DNA from 2 places in the Streptomyces sp. NPDC028928 genome. Region 2 is predicted to be linked to the other one. Evidence: riboswitches for the same ligand, from Rfam matches in the RefSeq annotation. Region 2 holds a riboswitch; the other holds the start of a gene.
The links. Region 2 has a riboswitch for ZMP and ZTP ahead of ACZ4U1_RS22900 (glycine hydroxymethyltransferase). Riboswitches for the same ligand answer to the same signal wherever they lie in the genome.
Positions count from the first base shown of each region.

Region 1 (5,683 bases), on a different contig from region 2:
GGCACGCAGGAGTGGGGCTACCGGCCCGGCGACCGGGTCGCGGTCGGCTGGTTCGGCGGCAGCTGCGGCCACTGCCGGCCCTGCCGCCAGGGCGACTTCATCGTGTGCGCCGACCTGAAGGTCCCGGGATGGGCCTACGACGGCGGGTTCGGCGAGCGGGTGATCGCGCCCGTCGACGCCCTGGCCCGCATCCCCGAGGCCCTCTCGGCGAGCGACGCCGGGCCCCTGGCCTGCGCGGGCGTCACCACGTACCACGGGCTGCGGCGCAGCTCCGCCCGGCCCGGCGACCTGGTCGCGGTGCTCGGCCTCGGCGGCCTCGGCCATCTCGGCGTGCAGTACGCGGTGGCGATGGGCTTCGAGACCGTGGCCATCGCCCGGGGCGCCGAGAAGGCCGACTTCGCCAAGCGACTGGGCGCCCACCACTATGTCGACAGCACCGCCGGGACACCGGTCGCCGAGGCGCTGCGCTCCCTCGGCGCGGCGCGGGCCGTCCTCGCCACCGCCGGCAGCTCCGACGCCATCACGGCCACCGTCGACGGACTGGCACCCCGCGGCGAACTGATCGTCATCGGCGCCGTTCCCGAGCCGCTGGGCATCACCCCGGTGCAGCTGATCATGGGCGGACTGGTCGTCCGTGGACACCCGTCCGGCACCGCGCAGGACGTCGAGGACACCATGGCGTTCAGCGCCCTGCACGGCATCCGCCCGATGACCGAGACCGTCCCGCTGGAGCAGGCCGGAGAGGCGTACGACAAGATGCTCGCCGGCGCCGCCCGCTTCCGGATGGTGCTCACCGCCGGCTGACACCCCGAGGCGCCGGCTGACACCCCGAGGCCGCCTCAGCCGTCCAGCCGGTCCAGCGCGGCCAGCACCGGCGCGGCGCCGTCCTCGGCCCGGACACGCGCGCCCAGGGCGCCGGCGCGCCGCCGGTACGCCGGGTCCCGGGTGGCCCGCACCAGCGCCGCGGCCAGCTCGTCCACGGTCAGACGGCGCAGCGGTACGACGGCCGGGGCGACACCCAGCGCGACCAGCCGGGCGGACCAGAAACCCGCGTCGAACTGGACCGGCACCGGCACGGCCGGCACCCCGGCGCGCAGCCCCGCCGCCGTGGTGCCCGCGCCCGCGTGGTGGACCACGGCGGCCATCTCCGGGAACAGCACCGAGTGCGGCACCTCGCCGATGGTCAGCATGTCGTCCCCGTCGGCCGCGAGCCCGCCCCAGCCGCGCTGGATCACCCCGCGCAGCCCGGCCCGGCGCAGCGCCGCCACCACCCGCGCGCTGACCCGCCCGGCGTCCGGCACGGTGGCGCTGCCCAGCCCGACGAACACCGGCGGCGGCCCGGCGTCGAGGAACTCCCGCAGCGGCCCGCCGAGCCGGGCCTCGGTGTCGTACGGCCACCAGTAACCGCCCACCTCCAGGCCCGTCCGCCAGTCCCCGGGCCGGGGCACCACCAGGGGGCTGAAGCCGTGGTGCACCGGCCAGTGCCGCCGCTCCCGCGCGCGCCGCGCCGCACCGGTCCGCAGCGGGGGCAGGCCGAGCCGCTCGCGCAGGGCCGGGACGGCCCCGGCGAAGACATGCTCCACGGCCAGGCTCACCCCCTGCCCGGCGAGCCGGTTGACCGGCCCGCCCCAGGAGCCGCCGCCGAGCATCGCCGGGGCGAACTCCCGGGTGGTGGCGAGGGGTTGCAGATAGACGCCGAGGCTCGGCAGGCGCAGCCCCTCGGCGATCGCGTGCCCGAGCGGGGCCAGGGAGGCGGACAGCAGCAGGACGTCGCTGTCCCGCGCCGCGTCGAGCAGGTCCTCGGTCAGCCGTCCGACCAGGCGCCGCGCCAGGCCCACCACCCGCAGCAGCTTTCCGGCACCGCTCGTGCTGCGGTGCAGGCCCCGGCCGCGCGGGGACTCCAGCTCCGCCCGCGGATCCAGCGGCAGCGCGCGGAACCGCACCCCCGACCCGGCCACCAGCGGTGCGAAGCGGCCGTGTGTGACCAGGGTGACCTCGTGTCCGGCCAGGGCGAGCCGGTGCCCGAGCCCGGTGTAGGGGGCGGCATCACCCCGGGATCCCGCCGTCATGATGGCAACGCGCACGACGGCCAGTATGCGACTCCCCGGGCACTCCGAACTCATCGACGCGCTCAGAGAGTTGCTGGACCACCGGACGCTCGGTGCCCGCGAGTCCGCGGCCCTGGTCCGGGTGCTCGCGGACGACAGGGGGTTGCGGCCCGCGGGACAGGTGACGGACCGCCTCGGCCGCCCGGGACGGGGTCAGCGCCTGGATGCGCTGACCCCACCGTCCCCTGCGTCCCCGCTCACGCCCCCAGCTGCCGGGCGGCGGCCTCCACGGTCTGCTCCAGCAGCGTGGCGATCGTCATCGGACCGACCCCGCCCGGCACCGGGGTGATCAGCGAGGCCCGCTCCACGGCCGAGTCGAAGTCCACGTCGCCGACGTTGCCCGGGTTGTAGCCCGCGTCGACCACGACCGCGCCCGGCTTGATGTCCTGCCCGCGGATCAGCCGCGGCCGGCCGACCGCGGCCACGACGATGTCCGCCTCGCGGACCGCCGCCGACAGGTCCCGGGTGCGCGAGTGGCAGTACGTCACGGTCGCGTCCCGGGCCAGCAGCAGCATGCCCACCGGCTTGCCGAGGATCGCGCTGCGGCCCACCACCACGGCCCGCTTCCCCGACGGGTCGACGCCGTACTCGTCCAGCAGCCGCACGATGCCGCCCGGCGTGCAGGAGACGAAGCCGGGCAGTCCGAAGCTCATCGTGGCGAACGAGGCGAAGGTGACGCCGTCCACGTCCTTCTCCGGCGCGATCGCCTCGAACGCGGCCCGCTCGTCGACGTGGTCGCCCACCGGGTGCTGCAGCAGGATCCCGTGCACGCCCGGGTCGGCCGACAACTCCCGCAGAGTACCGACGAGTTCGGCGGTCGTGGTGGCCGCGGGCAGCGCCACGTGCCGGGACTCGATGCCGGCCTTGCGGCAGCGGTTCTGCTTCATGCGGACGTACGTCACGGAGGCCGGGTCCTCGCCGACCAGCACGGTCGCGAGACAGGGCGCGCTACCGGTGCGTTCGGTGAGGACGGCGGCCTTCCGCGCCGTCTCCTCGACCATGCGGCGGGCGAGCGCGGTGCCGTCCATCAGACGGGCCTGGGTCATGCTGCACACTCCTGAGCTGGATCGACTCTCCTCGCCCAGGCGCGCGGCAACCACCACGGACCGCTCCCCGGTGGTGCTCCACCTCAGCGCCAGTCACGGCCCGCAGTACAGCGTAACCGAGCCGGTCCGGCCCGCGCCGAGAAGGTCCAGGTCAGCCGTGCGGTGACCTGGACCTTCCGACCTGTGGCCGGGCGCTACTCGTCCCAGGCCTGGATGATGAGCTGATCGGCGATCTTGCCGTCCCGCAGGGTGACCATCGACTCGGCGAGGACCCGGGTGCCGTCCGCGTATTCGCAGGACTCGCTGTAGGCGGCGCGGTCGCCCTGCACGACGCACTGGTCCAGCTTGTGCGTCATGTCGCGGCTGTAGACGTCGTCCAGCAACTCGGCGATCTGGCCCCGGCCGTGCAGAACCGTCGGGTGGCTGGGCTGGTTGTTGCGGTCGACGATGCGGATCTCCGCGTCGTCCGCGTAGAGCGACAGCAGGTTGTTGCCGGTGTTCCCCTCGATGGCCCGGCGCAGTGTCTCGGTGTCGAAACCGGACCCCGTCGTGGTACCCATGGTGACCTCCTTCAGGCGCCCGCGACCCGACCGGGAGCGGGCCGCACGGGTCCCCTCTCCGAGACTCCTCCGGCCCGGCGGCCACGGCAAGCGCAGCCGCCGCGCTCCGCCTCACGGGTGAGCGCGGCCCGCCGCCCGTGTCCGGGCGGGGCCCGCGGCCGTTGCTGAGGACATGATCTCAACACGACGTATCGTCGCCGCCGTCGGTCTGGCCGCCGGGATCGCGGGCCTCGCCGCACCGCAGGCGAGCGCGGCGGACACCGGCACACCGCTCGTCGGGAAGCTCGGCGTGCTGAACACGCTGGACTCGCTCTCCGCCGGTGATCTCCCCGCCCCGCACAAGGACCGCGTCCCGCGGGTCAGCGAACAGCTGGGGGAGCTGAAACACCTCCGCGAGCTGAACCAGCTGAACCAGCTGGAGCAGGTCATCGCCCCCGCGGCGCCCCTGCTCGGCCTGGTCGGCGGCATCCACTGACGAGACTTCCGCAAGATGAGGGCCGTCCCGGCCGGGGCGGCCCTCACCGCTGTGCGCAGCCGGTGCGGGCGTCCCCTGGTGGAAAGATCCACGATCACCCTTGTGGTCCGTCCCGCTACCCATCGGTCGCGCGTAGGGTCGGCGGAGAAGGCAACCGAAGGAAGGGACCAGACGATGGCGCAGGAAGTGCGCGGCGTGATCGCACCGGGCAAGGACGAGCCCGTACGGGTCGAGACGATCGTGGTGCCGGACCCGGGTCCCGGCGAAGCCGTCGTACGCGTCCAGGCCTGCGGGGTCTGTCACACCGATCTGCACTACAAACAGGGCGGAATCTCGGACGACTTCCCCTTCCTGCTCGGTCACGAGGCCGCCGGTGTCGTGGAGTCGGTCGGCGCGGGCGTCACCGACGTCGCCCCCGGTGACTTCGTCATCCTCAACTGGCGTGCGGTGTGCGGGCAGTGCCGGGCCTGTCTGCGCGGCCGGCCCTGGTACTGCTTCGACACGCACAACGCGCGGCAGAAGATGACCCTCGCCGCCACCGGCCAGGAGCTGTCCCCGGCCCTCGGGATCGGCGCCTTCGCCGAGAAGACGCTCGTCGCGGCCGGTCAGTGCACCAAGGTCGACCCGGCCGTCTCCCCGGCGGTCGCGGGCCTCCTCGGCTGCGGGGTGATGGCCGGCATCGGCGCCGCGATCAACACCGGGGGCGTCGGCCGCGGCGACTCGGTCGCCGTCATCGGCTGCGGCGGAGTCGGCGGCGCGGCGATCGCCGGGTCGAACCTGGCCGGCGCGGCGAAGATCATCGCCGTGGACATCGACGACCGCAAGCTGGAGAAGGCCCGCACGCTCGGCGCCACCCACACCGTCAACTCCAAGGAGACCGACCCGGTCGAGGCGATCCGCGAGCTGACCGGCGGCTTCGGCGCCGACGTCGTCATCGAGGCCGTCGGCCGCCCGGAGACGTACCGGCAGGCCTTCTACGCCCGCGACCTCGCCGGTACCGTCGTCCTCGTCGGCGTCCCCACCCCCGAGATGAAGCTCGAACTGCCCCTGCTGGACGTCTTCGGCCGCGGCGGCGCCCTGAAGTCCAGCTGGTACGGCGACTGCCTGCCCACCCGGGACTTCCCCATGCTGATCGACCTCCACCTGCAAGGCCGCCTGCCGCTCGACGCGTTCGTCACCGAGACCGTCCGACTGGACCAGGTGGAGAAGGCGTTCGAGCGGATGCACCACGGCGACGTACTGCGCTCGGTGGTGGTGCTCTGATGGCCGTACGCATCGAACGCCTCGTCACCTCCGGGCAGTTCACCCTCGACGGCGGCACCTGGGACGTCGAGAACAACGTGTGGATCGTCGGCGACGAGCGGGAGGTGATCGTCATCGACGCCGCCCACGACGCCGAGGCCATCGCCCGCGCCGTCGCCGGCCGGCGCCTGACCGCCGTCGTGTGCACCCACGCCCACAACGACCACGTCAACGCCGCACCAAAACTCGCCG
Region 1 is NZ_JBVHVI010000001.1:860,426-866,108, reverse strand. It holds gene ACZ4U1_RS03900 (alcohol dehydrogenase) at 1-804, shown strand, start outside; gene ACZ4U1_RS03895 (glycosyltransferase) at 840-2,069, opposite strand; gene ACZ4U1_RS03890 (bifunctional 5,10-methylenetetrahydrofolate dehydrogenase/5,10-methenyltetrahydrofolate cyclohydrolase) at 2,306-3,154, opposite strand; ZMP/ZTP riboswitch at 3,181-3,261, opposite strand; gene ACZ4U1_RS03885 (nuclear transport factor 2 family protein) at 3,349-3,714, opposite strand; gene ACZ4U1_RS03880 (hypothetical protein) at 3,887-4,189, shown strand; gene ACZ4U1_RS03875 (S-(hydroxymethyl)mycothiol dehydrogenase) at 4,364-5,452, shown strand; gene ACZ4U1_RS03870 (MBL fold metallo-hydrolase) at 5,452-5,683, shown strand, end outside.
Region 1: another riboswitch for ZMP and ZTP. It lies ahead of ACZ4U1_RS03890 (bifunctional 5,10-methylenetetrahydrofolate dehydrogenase/5,10-methenyltetrahydrofolate cyclohydrolase); the one in region 2 lies ahead of ACZ4U1_RS22900 (glycine hydroxymethyltransferase).

Region 2 (5,683 bases):
CTTCGACGGCAACCACGTGGTCCTCGGCGCCTGGGTCGTCCAGGACGAACCGGCGGGCCTCGGCATCCGCGAATCCACAGGCCTGATCACCGACGAGTACGCCCGCTTCCTGCCCCATGTGATCCTCTAGCCGCCGAGCAGCCTCTCCACCGCCGCCCGAGCCTGCCCCGCCACGGCCGGATCCCCGGTGATGCCCGCCGTGACGATGGCTCCCTCCGTGAGCAGGTACACCGGCTCCGCCACCGGCACGCCCGTGGCACGGACCCAGGTCGCCAACTGGTCGTGGAAGGCCTGCTTGTGGGACCGGACCTCGGCCAGGACGGGCTCGGACGACTCGCCCAGCTCACCGTGGACGTTGATCCAGGCGCAGCCGCGGAAGCCGGGCTCGGCGAACCACTCGGCGAGCCAGTCGAAGACCGCCAGCACCCGCCCGCGGGGGTCCGGGACGTTCTCCACGTGCGCGGCCAGGCTCGCGCGCCAGCGCCGGTCGCGTCGCCGGAGCATGGCGACCACGAGGTCCTCCTTGGTGGCGAAGAGCCGGTAGATCCGCTTCAGGGGCAGGCCGGACGCCTCGCGGACCCGGTCCATCCCGACCGCCTGGATGCCGTGCGCGTAGAAGAGGGCCTCCGCGGCGTCGAGGAGGGTCTCGCGGTCCAGGCGGGTCTGTTCCTCGGTGAGGGGGGCGGGCATCCGGGCTCCTTGACGTCGAGAACGTGCGTTCTCTATTTTAGGCGCACCGCGTCGAGAACGCTCGTTCTCGACCTGAGGCCCGAGGAGGCCGCCGTGCCCGAAGACCACCCGCCCCACCCGCCCTTCACCCTGGAAACCGCCCGCCGGAAGGTGCAGGCCGCCGAGGACGCCTGGAACACCCGCGACCCCCACCGGGTGGCCCTCGCCTACACCCCGGACTCCGTCTGGCGGAACAGGGACCGGTTCGTCACCGGCCGGGACGAGATCGTCGCCTTCCTGACCGAGAAGTGGCAGCGCGAACGGGACTACGCGCTGCGCAAGAGCCTCTGGAGCTTCCACGACCACCGCATCGCCGTCCGCTTCCAGTACGAGTGCCGTGACACCGACGGCCAGTGGTGGCGCTCCTACGGCAACGAACTGTGGGAGTTCGACGAGCACGGCCTGATGCGCCGCCGGGAGGCGAGCATCAACGACGTCGCCATCGACGAGAGCGACCGGCGCATCTTCGGACCCCGGCCCGCGGACCAGCACGGCACCGACATCCCGCTCCGCTGATCATGCCCCGGACAGCACCGCCCGCAGCTGCTCCAGCCCCCAGTCCAGGTCCTCCTCGGCGATCACCAGCGGCGGCGCGATCCGGATCGTCGGCCCGTGGGTGTCCTTGACCAGGACCCCGCGGGCCAGCAGCCGCTCGGAGACCTCCCGCCCGGTGCCGACCGCCCGGGAGACGTCCACCCCGGCCCACAGCCCGCGCCCCCGTACCGCCGTCACCCGGCCCGTACCCGGCAGCTCGCCCAGCACCCCGTGCAGCCGTTCGCCCAGCCGCGCCGCCCGCTCCTGGTACTCCCCGGTCCGCAGCATCGCGATCACCTCCAGCGCCACCGCGCAGGCCAGCGGATTCCCGCCGAACGTCGAGCCGTGCTCACCCGGCCGGAACACGCCGAGCACCGCCGCGCTCGACACCACCGCCGACACCGGCACGATCCCGCCGCCCAGCGCCTTGCCCAGCACGTACACGTCCGGTACGACCCCCTCGTGCTCGCACGCGAAGGTCCGCCCGGTGCGGCCCAGCCCCGACTGGATCTCGTCGGCGATGAAGAGGACGTTCCGCTCGCGGGTCAGCTCGCGCACCCCGGCCAGATAACCGGCGGGCGGCACGATCACCCCGGACTCGCCCTGGATCGGCTCCAGCAGCACCGCCACCGTGTTCTCCGTCAGCGCCGACCGCATCGCCGTCAGATCGCCGTACGGCACGATCTCGAAGCCCGGCGTGTACGGACCGAAGTCCGCCCGCGCCTCCGGATCCGTCGAGAAGCTGATCACCGTGGTCGTACGGCCGTGGAAGTTGCCGGTCGCCACGACGACCTTCGCCATCTCCGCGGGCACCCCCTTCACCCGGTACCCCCACTTCCGGGCCGTCTTCACCGCGCTCTCCACCGCCTCCGCGCCCGTGTTCATGGGCAGCACCATCTCCATCCCGCACAGCTGGGCCAGCTCGGTGCAGAACGCGGCGAACCGGTCGTGGTAGAAGGCGCGGGAGGTCAGCGTGACCCGGTCCAGCTGGCGCCGGGCCGCCTCGGCCAGCCGCCGGTTGCCGTGTCCGAAGTTCAGCGCGGAGTAACCGGCCAGCATGTCCAGGTACCGCCGTCCCGCCACGTCCGTCAGCCACGCCCCCTCACCCGTGGCGATCACCACCGGAAGCGGGTCGTAGGTGGGCGCGCAGTGCGCGTCGGCGGCGGCGATGAGGTCTTCTGCAGCGGTCACGGCCTCTCCCGAGTACGACCGGAAACGACGGTGAACCCCTTCATATCCTCGCTCGCATGGTGGACGCGGGACCTGCGCCGTCCGGCGCGCCCGGTAATCTGACGAGCGGGCCGTGACTGGCGCGCTGGGATGGGACGGACCATCAGGGAGCGGCCCGAGCGGGAAGAGTGCCGTGCGCCTGGGCCGAACGTGAACGCTGTACGCACACCGTCCGGAGGTCCCCCCGATGCCCGAGAATTCCGCCCCCCTCTCCACCGAGTCCACGGCCTTCCGGGCCGCCCTCGACGTCATCCGCGCCGTCGAGCCCCGCGTCGCCGACGCCATCGGTCAGGAGGTCGCCGACCAGCGCGACATGCTCAAGCTGATCGCGTCCGAGAACTACGCCTCCCCGGCGACGCTGCTCGCGATGGGCAACTGGTTCAGCGACAAGTACGCCGAGGGCACCATCGGCCGCCGCTTCTACGCCGGCTGCCGCAACGTCGACACCGTCGAGGCCCTCGCCGCCGAGCACGCCCGCGAACTCTTCGGTGCCCGCCACGCCTACGTCCAGCCGCACTCCGGCATCGACGCCAACCTCGTCGCCTTCTGGGCCGTCCTGGCCGACCGTGTCGAGGCGCCCTTCCTGGAGAAGGCCGGCGCCCGCCAGATCAACGACCTGACCGACGCCGACTGGGCCGAGCTGCGCCAGGCCTTCGGCAACCAGCGCATGCTCGGCATGTCCCTGGACGCCGGCGGCCACCTCACCCACGGCTTCCGCCCCAACATCTCCGGCAAGATGTTCGACCAGCGCTCCTACGGCACCGACCCCGCCACCGGCCTGGTCGACTACGGGGCCCTGCGCGCCCAGGCCCGCGAGTTCAAGCCGCTGATCATCGTCGCCGGCTACTCCGCGTACCCCCGTCTGGTGAACTTCCGGATCATGCGCGAGATCGCCGACGAGGTCGGCGCCACCCTCATGGTCGACATGGCGCACTTCGCCGGCCTGGTCGCGGGCAAGGTCCTCACCGGCGACTTCGACCCGGTCCCGCACGCCCAGATCGTCACCACGACCACCCACAAGTCCCTGCGCGGCCCGCGCGGCGGCATGGTCCTGTGCGACGACTCCCTCAAGGACCAGGTCGACCGCGGCTGCCCGATGGTCCTCGGCGGCCCGCTCCCGCACGTCATGGCCGCCAAGGCCGTCGCCCTCGCCGAGGCCCGCCGGCCCTCCTTCCAGGACTACGCCCAGCGCATCGTCGACAACTCCCGCGCGCTGGCGGAGGGCCTGATGCGCCGCGGCGCCACCCTGGTCACCGGCGGCACCGACAACCACCTCTGCCTGATCGACGTCGCCACCTCCTACGGCCTCACCGGCCGCCAGGCCGAGTCGGCCCTGCTCGACTCGGGCATCGTCACCAACCGCAACGCCATCCCGGCCGACCCGAACGGCGCCTGGTACACCTCCGGCATCCGCGTCGGCACCCCGGCCCTCACCACCCGCGGCCTCGGCACGGCGGAGATGGACGAGGTGGCGTCCCTGATCGACCGCGTCCTGACGACGACGGAGCCGGGCACCACCAAGTCGGGCGCCCCGTCCAAGGCCGCCCACGTCCTGGACGAGAAGGTCGCCCAGGAGATCTCCCAGCGAGCGACTGACCTGGTCGCGGGCTTCCCCCTCTACCCGGAAGTCGACCTCGGCTGACACGCCCCTGAAAGGGGCGCGGGGAACTGCGCGAGCAACCACCGACTACGCGCAGTTCCCCACGCACAGAACCCCCCGAGCTCTCTGAGACAATAAAAAACATGGCGACTGACCGACCCCGCGTGCTCTCCGGCATCCAGCCCACCGCCGGCTCGTTCCACCTCGGCAACTACCTCGGCGCCGTCCGCCAGTGGGTGGCCCTGCAGGAGTCCCACGACGCCTTCTACATGGTGGTCGACCTGCACGCGATCACGGTCCCGCAGGACCCGGAGGAGCTGCGGGCCAACACCCGCCTCGCCGCCGCACAGCTGCTGGCCGCCGGCCTGGACCCGGACCGCTGCACCCTCTTCGTGCAGAGCCACGTCCCCGAGCACGCCCAGCTGGCGTGGGTCATGAACTGCCTCACCGGCTTCGGCGAGGCCAGCCGCATGACCCAGTTCAAGGACAAGTCCGCCAAGCAGGGCGCCGACCGGGCCTCCGTCGGCCTGTTCACCTACCCGATCCTCCAGGTCGCCGACATCCTGCTGTACCAGGCCCACGAGGTGCCGGTCGGCGAGGACCAGCGCCAGCACATCGAGCTGACCCGCGACCTCGCCGAGCGCTTCAACGGCCGCTTCGGCGACACCTTCACGATCCCGAAGCCGTACATCCTCAAGGAGACGGCGAAGATCTACGACCTCCAGGACCCCACGGTCAAGATGAGCAAGTCGGCGTCCACGCCGAAGGGCCTCATCAACCTCCTGGACGAGCCGAAGACCACGGCGAAGAAGGTCAAGAGCGCGGTCACCGACACGGACACGGTGATCCGCTACGACGCCGAGAACAAGCCGGGCGTCTCCAACCTCCTCACCATCTACTCCACCCTCACCGGCAAGACCGTCGCCGAACTGGAGCAGGAGTACGAGGGCAAGATGTACGGCGCGCTCAAGACCGACCTCGCCGAGGTCATGGTCGAGTTCGTGACGCCGTTCCGGGAGCGCACCCAGCAGTACCTGGACGACTCCGAGACCCTCGACGCGATCCTCGCCAAGGGCGCGGAGAAGGCGCGCGCCGTCGCCGCCGAGACCCTCGCGCAGGCGTACGACCGCGTGGGCTTCCTCCCGGCCAAGCACTGAGGCGTACGACCGCACGGGCCCGCGCGGGCAGAGCGCTGCACATCACTTCCGCTGCGCCTGCCCACAGGACACTCAGAGCCGTACAGTCATAGCCGACGGCTGAGCAGAAAACAGACACGACGACAGGAGACGACGTGGGGACCGTAACGATCGGCGTGTCGATCGCGGTCCCGGAGCCTCACGGCAGCCTGCTCCAGGAGCGGCGCGCGGGCTTCGGCGACGCCGCGGCTCACGGCATCCCCACCCACGTCACGCTGCTGCCGCCGACCGAGGTGGACGAGGCCGACCTGCCGGCCGTCGACGCGCACCTCTCCGAGGTCGCCGCGGCGGGCCGGCCGTTCCCGATGCGGCTGTCCGGCACCGGCACCTTCCGGCCCCTGTCGCCGGTGGTCTACGTGCGGGTCGTCCAGGGCGACGAGGCCTGCGCCTGGCT
Region 2 is NZ_JBVHVI010000009.1:227,149-232,831, forward strand. It holds gene ACZ4U1_RS22880 (glutathionylspermidine synthase family protein) at 1-130, shown strand, start outside; gene ACZ4U1_RS22885 (TetR/AcrR family transcriptional regulator) at 127-690, opposite strand; gene ACZ4U1_RS22890 (nuclear transport factor 2 family protein) at 784-1,245, shown strand; gene rocD (ornithine--oxo-acid transaminase) at 1,246-2,454, opposite strand; ZMP/ZTP riboswitch at 2,557-2,645, shown strand; gene ACZ4U1_RS22900 (glycine hydroxymethyltransferase) at 2,681-4,135, shown strand; gene trpS (tryptophan--tRNA ligase) at 4,237-5,250, shown strand; gene ACZ4U1_RS22910 (2'-5' RNA ligase family protein) at 5,385-5,683, shown strand, end outside.